One region of the Caballeronia sp. LjRoot34 genome, then DNA from elsewhere that is predicted to be linked to it. Evidence: riboswitches for the same ligand, from Rfam matches in the RefSeq annotation. Region 1 holds a riboswitch; the other holds the start of a gene.
The links. A riboswitch is a leader RNA that binds a small molecule or an ion and turns the genes downstream of it on or off. The one in region 1 is predicted to bind thiamine pyrophosphate.

Region 1 (3,412 bases):
GTCACCGATCAGTTCGAGCTTCAGCCACGGGGTATCGAAGAGTTCACGCGCCATGCGCGCCGTGGTCAGCACTTCGTCCACGGTCTGGCAGCCGGCCGTGTTGGGCAGCAACGCGACGCCGTGACGCTTGAGGACATCGAAGAAACCGGCCTCGCCCGTGTTCGACTGGCGCCGCAACGCGACGGTGACCATGCCGGGACGGGCGGCGTCGATGGAATCCGACAGCGATTGCAGCGACGGATAGCGCGACGTCCCCAGCAGCACCCGGCTCGGGAACGACGTGCCGTAGAGCGTGAGGGTATCGGCTGTGGTGATGGTTGAAGTCATGGTTCGATTCCCTTTGGTTACCCTCAGCCGCCGGCGACCGGCGAGACGATATCGAGTTTGTCGCCAGCCGTAAGCGCCTTCGATGCATGTTCGCCACGCGCCACGAATTGCCCGTTCAGCGCCACGGCGAACGGCGGTTTTGCGCCGAAGGCCGCGAGGGCGTCGGTGACGGTCGCTGCGTCGGGCATGGAAAAAGGCTGCTGATTGATGTGAATGTTCATGATGAAAGTCAAAGCACGGGCGCCGCGTGTTCGCAGCGCAGCAAGGCGGACCAGCGGGCTTGGCGGCGCCAGTCATCGAAGGAATCCGGATTGGTGATCGCACCGCCAAGCAGCGCTTCGGCGAGGGCGCGGGCGGAGTCGGCGACTTCGGGCGCGATCATGTAACCGTGTCGATATAACCCGTTCACCCGCAAGGTTCGTGCGCCGTCCCAGACAATTGCCGGACGATGGTCGGGCAAGGTCGGCCGGCATTGCGAATTGAGTTCGAGAATGCGCGCCTCGCCGAAACCCGGATGCACCGCGAACGCCGCGCTCAGGAGTTCGAGCGCGGAGCGTACGGTCATCGGCGACATGTCTTCGCCTTCCACTTCGGTTGCGCCAATCACGTAAAGGTCGTCCTGTTTCGGCGCGATATAAAGCGGATAACGCGGATGCAGCAAGCGCACCGGCCGCGTCAGGCCGATACCCGGCGCATGCACACGCGCTACTTCGCCACGAATACCCCTTAACGCCGGCCATGCCGGTTTTCCGCCGAGCCCCCGGCAATCGATCACGAAATGTGCGTCCGGCGGGGTATCGGTATCGATCGTCGTATTCCAGTGAAGATCGACGTTACGTTCGGCCAGCCCCGCAGCCAGCGCAGTCAGCACTTGCCGGTTGTCGAGCTGGCCTTCGTTCGGCAGCAGCCAGCCTTGCGGAAAACGCGTACCCAGCGACGGTTCCGCCGCCGCGACTTGCGCGCCGGAGAGCTTGACGAAGCCGTTCTGGAAAAGCTCCGAAGGCGCATTCGCGCGCAAACGGCGCTCGAACAGCGGCGCTTCGGCGCGGTCGCCGGCATGCCAGACGACCAGCGTGCCATTGCGCTGGAAAAACACCGGTTCCGGCATTTCAGCGATAAAACCCGGCCAGCGCTCAAGCGATGCCGCACCGAGTTCAGTAATCAGCAATTCAGCGCTGGCGGCCTCGGCGAGCGGCGCGAGCATCGCCGCCGCGACCCATGCGGCCGATTGCGTGCCGGCGGCGTCGCCGCGGTCGTACAGCGCCACGCGGTGCCCCGCGCCCGCCAGCAGCCAGGCGACCAGCCGCCCGCACAAGCCACCGCCAACGACGGCAAAGTCGTCTCGCCCGGACGCACGGGAGCGAGTGGAGTGCATAGTGGAATGGGAATGCACAACGGTGTTCACGATGACGATGCCTCCTCAGCAGACGCTGCAGAACGCACAGAGCACACAGCACGGAAATCGAGATCGGGAGGAACGCCCGTTTCGAACCCTGGTTGCACGCGCGGCGCACAAAACATAATTCAGGGACGAAACCACGGCGAGAAAGCGGCTCGGGAGCGCATAACCTGCGGCTCCTGTGCCAGCCAATACTGGAAGAAACTGGAAACGCGGCGGTTTCCGGAAACTTCCCTCGCCGGTATTACCCGGATCGGGTGCAAAGGGACTCTCTCAGCCTCGCCGCGCGTTTCTCCGTTATTTCAAGGAGGCAGACGCGTGCCGAAGCACCCCTGTTTCGTCATCGATCATTAAAACATAAAAGCGAAACGACCCGCAAACCGGGAAAAGCCGGGGACCCGGCGCGGACAAGACCGGACAACCTTCCCTTTCGTTCGCGGTACGCGCACTCTGGCACAATGCCGCGAACGCCGATTCGTCTTGGTTGGCCGGCAGCATATGCGTACGGCAAGCGCCTCGCTGCTGCATTGCATCAGCGGGGCGGTCGCCAGCCGGGCGTGGATTAAGGAAGAATTAAGCCACGCCCGAAACAATGCTCCGGCACGCGCCGTCTTTAATGGCCTCTTACGATCATTGAGACGGAGCAGGACCCTCCGCATCGATACGATACCGCCAAGTTACAACCTGCCGCCGAGCCGGCACGTCTTCAGGAAGCTCATGACCACCACACCTCCCGGCAACACAGAACAAAACGCCGACAAAGTGTCGGCGTGGAGTCTTATCAAGCCTTACTGGGTATCGGAAGAACGCGGCATTGCATGGCTTTTGTTGATCGCGATCATCGCGATCAACATGACGGTTGTGTACATCAATGTCCGCCTGAACACCTGGAGCGCGGACTTCTACAACACGCTGCAGGCCAAGCGGGTCGCCGAGTTTCCACGCTTGCTGCTGATCTTCGCGGGCCTCGCGTTCGCGTACATCCTGCTCGCCGTGTATGGCCGGTATCTGCGCCAGATGCTCGGCTTCCGGTGGCGCCAATGGCTCACGCACCGGTACCTCGAACAATGGCTCGGCGATAAAGCCTTCTACCGTATAGAACGCGATCGTCTCGCCGATAACCCCGACCAGCGGATCAGCGACGACCTGCAGTCTTTCGCCACGACCACGCTGTCTTTGTCGCTGGATCTGTTGTCCACGCTCGTCACGCTCGTCACCTTCATCACGATCCTGTGGACGCTGGCCGGCGCGCTGAGTTTCTCGTTGTTCGGCACGCCGATCACTATTCCGGGCTACATGGTCTGGGCCGCCGCGCTGTACGCAGTGCTCGGCTCGCTGCTGATCCAGCGTTTCGGCCACCCGCTGGTATCGATTAATTACCAGGCGCAGAAAGTGGAAGCCAACTTCCGTTTCGGCCTGATCCGCATTCGTGAGAACGCCGAGCAAATCGCGTTTTACGACGGCATCGCGACGGAAAACACCAACGCCCGGACCATCTTCGAAACGATCCGCCAGAATTACTGGCAGATCATGAAGTACACGCGGCGGATGACCTTCGTGCTGTCCTTCTATGGCCAGATCGCGATTATTTTCCCGATCATGGTCGCGGCTCCCCGCTACTTCGCAGGCGCATTCACGTTCGGCGTGCTGATGCAGATCAGTTCGGCGTTCGGCACGGTCAGCGAC
Region 2 (3,412 bases), 2.6 Mb from region 1:
CACTTCGTGATCACTTCGCCGAGAAACAGCGCACCTATCACCACGGCCACCACGGGATTCACGTACATGCAGCTGCTCGCGATAATCGGACTCGTGTGGCGAATCAGGTACGCATACGCAACATACGCGGCCATCGAACCGACGAGCATCAGGTAGAGATAAGCCAAAAACGGCGTGAACCCCATGCTCACGATACGTTCGCCCGACACCCACGCAACGATCGTCGCCATCGCCCCGCCAAGGCCGATCTGCAGTGCAGTCGATACCAGCAGGTCGGACGGCAGCTTCAGACGCCCCGCGAGAAACGAGCCGCCTGCCCAGAAAACTGCGCCGCACAGGATCGCAAGACTGCCGGCGGTTGAACCCGACGACGGATCGCCGTGATTCAGCAACGCAATCCCGACCAGCCCAAGCCCGACGGCGACCCACTCACCCTTCGCCACTTTGCGGCCTGCAATCGCGGCGATGACCGTGGCGAACAACGGCACGGTCGCCACCATGACCGCGGCAGTGCCGGTCTCGACCGTGCGCATACCGAACGCGAGCATTCCGCTCGACAAACCCACAAGCAACGTTCCGACCGCCGCGGCGTTTCGCACTTCGGCGAAAGTCGGCCAGACCGGGTCCCGACGCGCAGCAAAGATGAACAAACCGATGCCGGCGAACAGGTTGCGCAACCCGGACAGCATCAGCGGCGGGAACGCTTCCAGCGACAAATGCACCGCCATGTAGGTCGAACCCCATACGAGGTACACGACGCAAAGGGCAAGCGCCACGCGGCCGCCGCGCGTCGCGGGAAGGCGGAACGGGAAATGGCCGGGAAGATTGAACAGGCGACGCGCAGGGGTATCGGCCAAGGGTTGCGGACTCGTCACGCCTGGCAGGACGTCCGCCGATGGTGATGGCGATGGCGCGTCGGCTGCTGCGTGCGGAAACGGCAACACGTCGGCCGAGGGCTGCGACTGCGGAGGTTGTGCCGGCGGCACAAACGGCGAAGCTGAAGAATCGGAATCAGACGACCGCGCGGGCGGCAACGGTGTGGACATCCGTTACTCCGCGACGAAGATGATTGCAACGTCAGCCGGCCAAACGGGCAGGCCTACAACCGCCGGTTTCGTTTCACCCGGGACCGGGGGAAACAAAGAGCGGCGCGCATGCCGCTTGAGCGTCGCGGCAAAACGGGCAAGGCAGGACAACATGTCGGAAGCAGGAAAAGGGGTCGGGCAACAACGTGCCGAAGCTCGATAACGGCTCAAAAAGCCGGCAGGAGCCGCCGCGAGTTTGCCGGACCGTTTCGTGAAAAATATCGGACCGCATCCGGGAAAACACGGTGGTCGCCATTATGCAGTAAGCCATGCACACGCACGCGGGAGTGTTACAGATGGTTGCCAACACGCTACGGCGAGGTGTATTGTTGCGACTGCTAACGCGGGGGTCCTGCGCTGCACATCGCAATCTGTCACTGGATTGTCCGTGTGTCGCGGGTGAGAAATACCCTTTGAACCTGATCTGGATAATGCCAGCGCAGGGAAGCGTTCGGATTTCGCAGCGCTGGGGTCTTTTGGGTCTATCTCTTCCTCGCGTTCCCTGCCAAGTCCGCCCGCCTTCTTCTCTGCTTTTCTTCGGTCTCCCGTAGCTAGCGTTTGACTCAGCCGGTTCTCGTGCCAATTGATGCCATTCGTGCAATTTCGCGCGTTTGGCGTTTTTTCGCGGACCGGCTGGAAAACATCCGTCCCCACAGCAACCATCTGCATGGGACCGGAGTAAGCGCATGGGATCGGAGTAAGCGCCATGGGACCAGAGCAAGCGCCAAAGCGCCCACTCTGGTCGACGCGCCCACCCCGGTCGACACGCTAATTCCGGTCGACACAGGAGAGCCGCATGAATGCCAATCCGAAATTCCTGTCCGACGACGCCGTCGTCGACGCTGCCGCCATCGCGCCGCTGCCCAATTCACGCAAGATCTACGTGACGGGCTCACGTCCCGACATCCGCGTGCCGATGCGCGAAATCACACAATCGGACACCAACGAAAGTTTCGGCAGCGAAAAAAATCCGCCGGTCTATGTCTACGATTGCTCCGGCCCGTATTCGGACCCGGAAGCCAAGATCGATATCCGATCGGGTCTGCCGGCCGTGCGCCAGGGCTGGATTGAAGAGCGCGGCGATACGGAGTCGCTCGGTGGTCTCTCAAGCAACTTCGGCCGTGAGCGCGCCGCCGATCCGGCGACTGCCGACCTGCGTTTCAAAGGCTTGCATCGCACGCCGCGCCGCGCTGTGCCGGGCAAGAACGTCTCGCAGATGCACTACGCGCGCCAAGGCATCATCACGCCCGAGATGGAATACATCGCGATCCGCGAGAACCAGCGCCGCGCTGAATATCTGGAATCGCTGCGCACGAGCGGCCCGAACGGCGAAAAGCTCGCCACGATGATGGGCCGCCAGCATCCCGGCCAGGCGTTCGGCGCCCAGGCCTTCGGTGCGAACGCGCCCAAGGAAATCACGGCCGAGTTCGTGCGCGAGGAAGTCGCCCGCGGCCGCGCGATCATCCCGGCGAATATCAACCACCCGGAAAGCGAGCCGATGATCATCGGGCGCAACTTCCTGGTGAAGATCAACGCGAACATCGGCAATTCGGCGGTGACGTCGTCAATTGGCGAAGAAGTCGACAAGATGACCTGGGCCATCCGCTGGGGCGGCGACACGGTCATGGATCTCTCGACCGGCAAGCATATTCATGAAACGCGCGAATGGATCATCCGCAACAGCCCGGTGCCAATTGGCACGGTGCCGATTTATCAGGCGCTCGAAAAGGTCAACGGCAAGGCCGAAGACCTGACCTGGGAAATCTTCCGCGACACGCTGATCGAACAGGCCGAACAGGGTGTGGATTACTTCACGATCCACGCCGGCGTGTTGTTGCGCTACGTGCCGATGACCGCGAACCGCATGACGGGCATTGTCTCGCGCGGCGGGTCGATCATGGCGAAATGGTGTCTGGCGCATCACAAGGAAAGCTTCCTGTACGAGCACTTCGAAGACATCTGCGAAATCATGAAGGCCTACGACGTGAGCTTTTCGCTCGGCGACGGCCTGCGTCCCGGCTCAATCTACGACGCCAACGACGAAGCCCAGCTCGGCGAACTGAAGACGCTCGGCGAGCTGACGCAGATTGCGTGGAAACATGACGTGCAGGTGATGATCGAAGGTCCGGGCCATGTGCCGATGCAGCTCATCAAGGAGAACATGGACCTGCAACTCGACTGGTGCGACGAAGCACCGTTCTACACGCTTGGGCCGCTCACAACAGATATCGCGCCGGGCTACGACCACATCACGTCGGGCATTGGCGCCGCGATGATCGGCTGGTTCGGCACGGCCATGCTCTGCTACGTCACGCCGAAGGAACATC

Region 2: another riboswitch for thiamine pyrophosphate. It lies ahead of thiC (phosphomethylpyrimidine synthase ThiC); the one in region 1 lies ahead of ACSQ36_RS17475 (FAD-dependent oxidoreductase).

Annotation. Positions count from the first base shown of each region.
Region 1 covers NZ_CAXUSB020000001.1:3,888,726-3,892,137, forward strand. The annotation lists gene ACSQ36_RS17465 (thiazole synthase) at 1-327, opposite strand, end outside; gene thiS (sulfur carrier protein ThiS) at 351-548, opposite strand; gene ACSQ36_RS17475 (FAD-dependent oxidoreductase) at 557-1,702, opposite strand; TPP riboswitch at 1,940-2,070, opposite strand; gene ACSQ36_RS17480 (ABC transporter ATP-binding protein/permease) at 2,444-3,412, shown strand, end outside.
Region 2 covers NZ_CAXUSB020000001.1:1,252,868-1,256,279, reverse strand. The annotation lists gene ACSQ36_RS05495 (EamA family transporter) at 1-1,046, opposite strand, end outside; TPP riboswitch at 1,421-1,549, shown strand; gene thiC (phosphomethylpyrimidine synthase ThiC) at 1,882-3,412, shown strand, end outside.